One region of the Lysinibacillus sp. NPDC093190 genome, then DNA from elsewhere that is predicted to be linked to it. Evidence: riboswitches for the same ligand, from Rfam matches in the RefSeq annotation. Region 1 holds a riboswitch; each other region holds the start of a gene.

Region 1 (2,205 bases):
TATCTGTTGTCAGTGGCCCTAAAGTATAAAAAGGAGCTTCCTTACACACCTCTAACTGCTTATCCATATTTTCTTTAATAAGATGCATTGGTACATGCCCTGGTCCTTCTACCATCACCTGGACATCATGCTTCCAGGCGATTTGCGTTAATTCCCCTAACGTTTCTAGCTCCGCAAACTGAGCCTCATCATTTGCATCTGCAATAGAACCAGGACGTAAACCATCACCTAAAGAGAAGGCAACATCATAGGTTTTCATAATTTCGCAGATTTCTTCAAAATGAGTATATAAGAAGCTTTCTTGATGGTGATATAAACACCACTGTGCCATAATCGAGCCTCCTCGAGACACTATGCCTGTTACACGATTGGCCGTTAATGGCACATAGCGTAGCAATACCCCTGCATGAATCGTGAAGTAATCGACACCTTGTTCAGCCTGTTCGATTAACGTATCACGATACACCTCCCACGTTAAATTCTCTGCCACACCATTTACTTTTTCTAGCGCTTGATAAATTGGCACCGTTCCTACCGGCACCGCGGCATTACGGATAATCCATTCACGTGTCGTATGAATATGTTTACCGGTAGATAAATCCATAATGTTATCAGCACCCCAGCGTGTAGCCCATGTCATTTTTTCTACCTCTTCTGCAATAGAGGATGACACCGCTGAATTTCCAATATTGGCGTTAATTTTTACGTGGAAGTTACGTCCAATAATCATCGGCTCTGCCTCAGGGTGATTAATATTAGCTGGCAAAATAGCACGTCCTGCCGCGATCTCTGAGCGCACAAATTCTGGGTCCATATTTTCGCGAATCGCTACAAATTCCATTTCTGGAGTAATAATTCCCTTTCGTGCATAGTGAAGCTGTGTTACATTTTTACCTTTCTTCGCACGCAAAGGCTTCCTAGATAAATCCGGAAAAACATTTTCATTCATTCGTGGATCATCAGCTTTGCGGAAACCATTATCTTCTGGCTTGATAGTACGACCTTCGTATTCTTCAACGTCACCTCGTTCTTTGATCCATGCACTACATAAAGCTGGCAATCCTTTTGTAATATCCACCTTATGTGCAGGATCAGTGTACGGGCCGCTCGTATCATAAACACGTACTGGTGCATTTTCCTCTTCACCAAAGCTTCCTGTCGTAGGACTTAGAGCAATTTCACGCATTGGCACTAAAATATCTGGTCTAGAACCTTCTACGTAAACTTTTTTACTTCCTTCAAAACTTGACATAATCGTAATATTCTTGTCGCTAACTGTTGTCATAAACTACTTCGCTCCCTTTTACTTTTATCCAAGGACCGAATCTAGCTCACCCCACAAAAACAAAAAGCCGAATCCAAAAAAATTTGGATCCGGCTAAGAATGTAAAGGTAAAGTTATTGCAAATAACGTAGAGTGCAATAATGGTTAACTTTCCCACGCTGGTATGAGCCAGATCAGGTCCAAAGGGTCAAGAAACCTCTATGCGTTTCCCTCTCAGCCTGACTCATCAGACTCCCCTAGTTAATGCTATTAAGTTTGATGCTAGTGTAGCAGATATTGCTAAGAGATGGAAGCTTCATTTGAATATTTTTGTGTCATCATCATACGTGTGGTTGATTTCCGTTCCGGCTGGGCGCTTTGTTGCTGTCGCTTCGCTTTCGCACAGATAAAACATTTGTTGCTGTCGCTTCGCTTTCGCACAGAGCAAAGCTTCCTGGGGGCGCCCGATGAGCCGCTTGGGCCAACATGATGTTGGTCACGAAGGCGTTATCACAGGACGTGATGCCCTTAGCCTTTGTTCCCCTACTTGCTCGCTCCAGGGTCTCATCTGTGGCGCTAATCCCCAAGGAGTCGCCCAGCCTCCACTCCAATCAACTTATTTACATGGCATACGTTTTAAAAAGTATAATCCCTAACTTTTGGTGATTAGCCTATTTTTAAAAATCAGAAGAAAAACCGCTTACTCCAGATGGGCTGTCACTCTATCTTATTCCGAATAACATCCAGCTGTTAGGTAAACAACAGTTCCGCTACGTAAATCACGATCGTCACTGTAATACAGCTCACAATCGTTGAAAATAATACTGTTTGTGCAGCAGTTGCCGATTCTACGTCATATTCTAATGCCAGACTAGAACTATTTCGCGATGTTGGAAACGAACTAGCTATAAAAAGTGATTGTGCCACGACACCGTCAAGGC
Region 2 (2,205 bases), on a different contig from region 1:
GCTTTTTAGGTTAATTGAAACCAATATGCTTTGTGTTTTGTCTAACCTATACAATCTAAAGAAGGGATGAATGCAATAAAGTTATTTATTATTAAAACTTCGAACATTTATGGGAGAGGTTTTATTTTTATTAAAAAAATACTTTACCAAACTTAAAAAATAACAATAAAATCGTTTTCTAGTTAGATTCTTTTGTTTTCTTTCATAAGTGCAAAACAATCCTTTAATATGAAACAGGTACTTTTTCTTCAGTCCTTTCACTAACTTTAGCGTATAGCGTTTTTGTAATTACGTAGTACAAAAATGCACCAGTTATTCCTAGAATAAGGAGTAATCCGCTCATATATATGGGGCGAATCCACTCTCCAATGATGATCAATAACGAAGATACAATCATTGCTCCGTAGGTAGTCAGCCATATAAGTGCTACGAGCGTTAGATGGGGCAAGTTCTCCTATCATTGCCTGCTTAATAGGAACAAACATCAGCTCACCAATTGTTCCAATAAACATGGCAATAAAAAGAAAAAATACGCTATTTGAAGAAGCAAAAACACTAAAACATATAGAAAAAAACAAGTTCCAACAAATGGAATTCTAAGTAGGGATGGACTTTAAAATTATTATTTGCAGTGCTTTCGGTAAACAGAGCCTTGTCATTTACGAAGAGATATGGGTATAATAATCACGAAAAGTTCATATGGAAAGAATGTAGGGGGGCTGGTGTTGCCAGCTGAGATTGTGTCCGATAGACGCTGACCCTTTGAACCTGATTTGGCTCGTACCAGCGTAGGGAACATCTATTCAAAAAATAAAAATTTTTGATACTGATTACAAAACGTCTGGGAGGAATCCTAGGCGTTTTTTTGCAGACTTTTATTGCATGCACAGACTTTGGTGTAAACAAACCGTGAATACGCTATCTTCTGGTAAACACATTCATTCATGAACACTTTCACACTACTTACTTGGAGGATTCGGCATGAAAAAATGGTTATTGATCTTGATGGCTGCGCTTTTAACATTAGTGGGCTGTAGCGAAAAAGAGGCTAAAAAGGATGCAAAAGGATTAACAAAAGTATCGGTCGTTCTTGATTGGACACCGAACACAAATCATACAGGCTTATATGTAGCGAAAAAACTTGGCTACTTTAAGGAACAGGGCTTAGATGTTGATATTTTATTACCTGGCGAAACGGGCGCAGATCAACTTGTGGCGTCTGGCAAGGCTCAGTTTGGAGTAAGCTATCAGGAAGGCATTACACAGGCACGCGTTCAGGATGTACCTTTAGTATCGATTGCAGCGATTATTCAACATAATACTTCTGGCTTCGCATCCATTGCGTCAAAAGGCATTTCGTCACCAAAGGATTTTGAAGGTAAAACATACGGTGGCTGGGGTGCACCACTTGAAAAGGCTGTACTGCAATCACTTATGCAAACAGAAAATGCGGATATTGATAAGTTAGATATAGTCAATGCAGGCGATATAGATTTCTTCACAATGATGAAAAAAGATATTGATTTTGCGTGGATTTATTATGCATGGACAGGTATCGAAGCAGAACAACGTGGTGAAAAATTGAACATGTTATATTTAACAGATTATAGTGATCAGTTAGATTATTACACACCTGTACTTGCTACAAATGAAAAAATGATTAAGAATGACCCAGAGACGGTAAAAGCATTTGTCGCTGCTACAGCAAAGGGTTATGAATATGCGATAAAACATCCAAATGAGGCAGCTGATATTTTACTAGAAGCGGTACCTGATTTAGATAAAAACCTTGTGCATAAAAGTCAGGAGTGGCTAGCAGATAAATATCAAGACGACGCTGCACAATGGGGCGAGCAAAAGCTAGCTATCTGGGAAAACTATGCGAAATGGATGGCCAGCAACAAAGTTTTAGAGGGCGAATTTAACGCAAAACAAGCATTTACAAACGACTTTTTACCGAAAAAGGAGACAAAATAGTATGGCAAACTCATTAATAAGTGTACAAATTATCCCGAAAACTGAAAAATATGAAGATGTGATCCCATTTGTCGATGCAGCGATTGCGGTTATCGACGCATCTGGGGTGAAATATGAAGTTCATCCATTAGAAACGACAATGGAGGGTGAGCTATCGACTTTACTACAAATCATTGGAAAAATGAATGATAAGATGATTGAGCTTGGCGCTATTAATGTCATTACACA
Region 3 (2,205 bases), on a different contig from region 1:
ATTGGAGTGGAGGCTGGGCGACTCCACAGGGATCAGCGATAGAGGAACGAAGGCTAATACCATCACATCCTGTGATAACGCCTTCGTGACCAACATCCTGTTGGCCCGAGACCCTGCAGCGAAGCGGATGTTTTCTGTGCGAAAGCGAAGCGTCAGCAACAAATGTTTTATCTGTGCGAAAGCGAAGCGTCAGCAACAAAGCCCCAGCCAGAACAGAAATCAACCTCATGCTATGGTGATGAGCTAAGAAAAATGACCCATCTTTCAATTTACTAAAAATAAAAAACCCTCCACTTATGTGAAGGGCATAATAATTATGATTTTCGTTGCATTAATTGAGGTGCTGCCGTAAATAACAACACACCGACAATTGCTGTTAAAATCGTTGCTGGTAGCATATATGTTCCGTTATAGATAATTGAATAAATCCATGCATTTTGATCGCCAGCATACTCTGCGAAAAATACAGCGCCTGCAATGGTATGTGCTGCATAACGTAAAAAGCCCGCTAATACAGTTCCTACAATAATATAAAGCGCCATTTTCTTTTTGTTTAACTCTTTAGCAGCCTCAAGCACTGGTCCACGCACAACGGCCGCTAAGCCAACTACTGTAAAGGCAACACCATAATCAAGTGTTCCTTGAAGCCAATGTATAATATAGGCACCAAACATTGTTTGCATAACACCAATGAGTAAACCTGTTGTCATACCTGGAATAAGGCCCCAGCGGAATGCTATTAAAATTATTGGCACCATCACTAGACTAACAGAGCCACCTTGTGCCCATACTTTAAAGGAAACCTGATCTAGCACAAGGCCAATCGCTGCGAATATCGCAATCTCCACAAGCATTAAAAGTTTTTTATTGTCCATAATTATTCTCTCCTTTGTTCCGATGTAGGATACAAGAGCAGGAATAGAAAACTGTTGGCAAATATGTCACTATCAGGCATCAATAAAAATAAAAACGATGCCAGGACAGAGCCTCACATCGTAAAAGTGTCGGTTTCTATCCACAATCCCTACGCAAGTGTTAACTTACAGGTTCGAAGAGTCAAGGCATTACGTGCCCAGTCTCAGCTGACATCATCAGCTCCCCTTGTGGTCGTTACATCTTAATTTATTTGAACAACCTCATTGTACGCAAACACCGTTACGATTACAACCTCTTCCACATTATTTTTTGAAACTTTACTGTTTTTCATGCGTAAATATTAAAAAAGGAGGTACAACTATGGAGAACCAAAAAATTTTATCTGCCTTTAGTTATCTCAGTATTTTATTCGCACCTTTTATTGTGCCATTAGTCGTTTACTTTGTTGCAAAAGATAGCGACGTAAAGAGTCACTCTATTCGAGCACTAATATCACATTTAATCCCAGTCGCATTCGGAATTATATTATTTGCAGTCTTTATTTTCTCAACTTTATCATTCAGCACCAATTTTGACTTAAATTCGGATAGTAATACTTTTCTTATCATTTGGTTTGCTTCATTCGCAATTTACATTCTCATTTCATTAGGAGTCGTTATTTGGAATATTATTCAAGCTGTTCGCGTGATCCGATAATTTTCAGTTTCACCTTGAACAGATAGTACTTAAGGAGCTGTTATTTTGTGAAAGTATCTAAAGTTGTTAAAACCGCAGTAAAATTAGCACCTATCGTTATCCCGATTGTCAAAAAAGTAATCGCTGCAAAAAAAGGAACAAATCCTAACGTAACTAAAAAATAACAAAAAAGCGTATTTCCATATAACGGAGATACGCCTCCTTGTTATTTCACTTCAAAATATGTTTGACTATGACCGTTCATTGTTTTTTCAACATGCAACACTGCAGGCATTGTAGCTTTTAACTCTGCAACGTGTGAAATGACTCCAATCATGCGTCCGGAATCTTGTAAATCAATAAGTGTATCAATCGCCTTATTTAACGCTTCCTCATCGAGAGAACCGAAGCCCTCATCAATAAACATCGTTTCAATGCGGATATTACCTTGAAAGCTTTGAATGACATCTGCCATACCAAGGGCAAGACTTAAAGACGCATTAAACTTTTCTCCCCCTGATAATGTTTTCACATCACGTAATTGATCCGTATAGGCATCATACACATCTAGTCCTAGCCCACTTTGCTTGGCATGCTTTTCCAATCGATCTGAACGTCGGAGCTCAAATTGACCGTTGGATAAATGATAGAGTC
Region 4 (2,205 bases), on a different contig from region 1:
TGGTTTTGCACTTATTTTAATTGTAGCGACAATCTTCTCTACAGCTACGACATTGATTCGCCCAGCTGTCAACACATTGATTTCAAAGCTTGCTGAGAATGAACAGGGCTATGCAGCTGGTCTGAACAATGCGTATATGAGTCTTGGTAATATGATTGGTCCAGCTCTAGCAGGTATATTATTCGATTGGAATATGAACAGTCCTTATATATTCGGGTCTATTATTTTAATGGCTTGTTTCTTCCTTGCCCTTATTTGGACAATGAAAAAAGCACCACACCTTATGCATCCTGATACAAAATAGTCTGAAAAGTTATTGACTATTTTTAGTAGTATGCTACATTAATATGTGAAAAACTAAAAATTCTATTAATTACCACTAGGGGAGTCTTTAAAAGGCTGAGACGTATATTATCATATACGGACCCTTTGAACCTGATCTAGTTCACACTAGCGGAGGGAAGTGCCGACACTTGCTTTTTACTATGTAGATACAAGGCCGCTTCCTATTGTTTTTTAGGAAGCGGCTTTTTTACGCTTTAGCGGCCGTTCTCACTGGCTTAGCGACGGTATTCTCCTATTTAGTGGCGCTTCTCATTGGCTTAGCGGCGGAACTCTTCTGTTTAGCGGCGCTTCTCATAGCTTTAGCGGCGGTATTCCCCACTTTAGCGGTGCTTCTCATTGGCTTAGCGGCGGAACTCTCCTGTTTAGCGGCGCTTCTCATTGGCTTAGCGGCGGAACTCTCCTGTTTAGCGGCGCTTCTCATTGGCTTAGCGGCGGAACTCTCCTGTTTAGCGGCGCTTCTCATAGCTTTAGCGGCGGTATTCCCCACTTTAGCGGCGCTTCTCATTGGCTTAGCAGCAGAACTCCCAACTTTAGCGGCGCTAACTATAAAATTCACATTTCAAAGGAGTGGAAATTATGTCAATTCGAAAATTAACAATCATGGCCTTATTAGTAGCAATTGCAGTAGCAGGTTCTACCTTCGTTTCAATACCAACGGGGATTGCGCGTGCCTACCCTGTCCAGCATGCCATTAATGTTATCGGTGCTATCATTCTTGGTCCAGTGCCTACTGTTATGGTCGCCTTTGTCACAGCCATTATTCGTATTTTAACAGGCACAGGCTCATTACTAGCTATACCTGGCAGTGTTATTGGCGCTCTATGTGCAGCTCTTGCCTATAAATACAGCGGTAAGCAATGGCTTGCAGGAGTCGGTGAAATGTTTGGGACAGGTATCATTGCCTCACTTTTAGCAGTACCTTACGCACATTTATTAATGGGGACATCCGTTGCTGCTTTATTTTTCATGCCAGCCTTTTTAACCTCAAGTACTATTGGTGCTGTCTTAGGTATTGTCGTTGCTAGGTATTTGCGTAAGACAGTATTTGTAACTAACCTAAACACTCTGCTTAAATAATAGTTAAAAACGTTACTTTCTTCGAATGATGAAAGTAACGTTTTTTGGCCAACCAAATTCACCCATACTTCAATGGTAATCCCATTTCATGAGCAATTAATAAAAAATCCTTTTTGCTTATTTCAAAATGACCAAATCTAAATTTATAGCCATATTTCGATTTGTCTTCTACAAATTCTAAGTAATCTAAAATCCTTTTTATTGGCACAGCTTTTGCATCTTTATAAAAGTCTATATCTCTTCTAAAAGGAATAAAATTTTCTGACATTTGGAACTCGTATATTCGCTCGTCCTTTATTCTTCCTATTGCGGTAAATGCTCTCACAGGCTCATTACTATCTAGACTTGTTTTAGGAGAATAATAAATAATCCAATCTCCTTTTGCCATTCGTTTCAAAGGACTTTCTTTACCATGACATAACTGACCGAATCCTCCCTCAACCCCTTTTTGCACATGATTAAGAGATACCACGCCAATCCAATATTTCGTGTCCCTTTCAGGCGTAAGAAGAGGATTTTTCTTAGGATATAATGACATAGTTTCTGTCCCCTTTATTTTGGAATCATTGCTAACGATTTTATTTTTTCGTTTTCTAGAATTAACCTTTCCTCTAAAATTACTGGCTTTGGCAAACCATCCCAAGAAGTTGAAACTGTAGCAATACACTCTGTATCATCACCTTCAATATTGTGGACAGTTAATTTAAAGCCTTTCGGCATAGGCGACATGTAAAAGTTTTGTATTTCTTTTTTTCCTGTAAATATTTCACCTTTAAAATTTTT

Evidence for each region. A riboswitch is a leader RNA that binds a small molecule or an ion and turns the genes downstream of it on or off. The one in region 1 is predicted to bind thiamine pyrophosphate.
Region 2: it holds a riboswitch for thiamine pyrophosphate, as region 1 does, so the genes downstream of both, ACQKOF_RS04815 (ABC transporter substrate-binding protein) here and thiC (phosphomethylpyrimidine synthase ThiC) in region 1, are expected to answer to the same signal.
Region 3: it holds a riboswitch for thiamine pyrophosphate, as region 1 does, so the genes downstream of both, thiT (energy-coupled thiamine transporter ThiT) here and thiC (phosphomethylpyrimidine synthase ThiC) in region 1, are expected to answer to the same signal.
Region 4: it holds a riboswitch for thiamine pyrophosphate, as region 1 does, so the genes downstream of both, thiW (energy coupling factor transporter S component ThiW) here and thiC (phosphomethylpyrimidine synthase ThiC) in region 1, are expected to answer to the same signal.

What each region holds. Positions count from the first base shown of each region.
Region 1 is NZ_JBNNVG010000015.1:104,363-106,567, reverse strand. Features, by position in the region: gene thiC (phosphomethylpyrimidine synthase ThiC) at 1-1,285, opposite strand, end outside; TPP riboswitch at 1,419-1,533, opposite strand; gene ACQKOF_RS13445 (AEC family transporter) at 2,015-2,205, opposite strand, start outside.
Region 2 is NZ_JBNNVG010000004.1:30,639-32,843, forward strand. Features, by position in the region: TPP riboswitch at 703-812, shown strand; gene ACQKOF_RS04815 (ABC transporter substrate-binding protein) at 982-1,977, shown strand; gene ACQKOF_RS04820 (thiamine-binding protein) at 1,979-2,205, shown strand, end outside.
Region 3 is NZ_JBNNVG010000010.1:88,144-90,348, reverse strand. Features, by position in the region: gene thiT (energy-coupled thiamine transporter ThiT) at 315-875, opposite strand; TPP riboswitch at 1,004-1,112, opposite strand; gene ACQKOF_RS10360 (DUF4870 domain-containing protein) at 1,237-1,572, shown strand; gene ACQKOF_RS10355 (SbcC/MukB-like Walker B domain-containing protein) at 1,778-2,205, opposite strand, start outside.
Region 4 is NZ_JBNNVG010000001.1:11,156-13,360, reverse strand. Features, by position in the region: gene ACQKOF_RS00080 (MFS transporter) at 1-304, shown strand, start outside; TPP riboswitch at 372-479, shown strand; gene thiW (energy coupling factor transporter S component ThiW) at 922-1,422, shown strand; gene ACQKOF_RS00070 (EVE domain-containing protein) at 1,481-1,960, opposite strand; gene ACQKOF_RS00065 (hypothetical protein) at 1,975-2,205, opposite strand, start outside.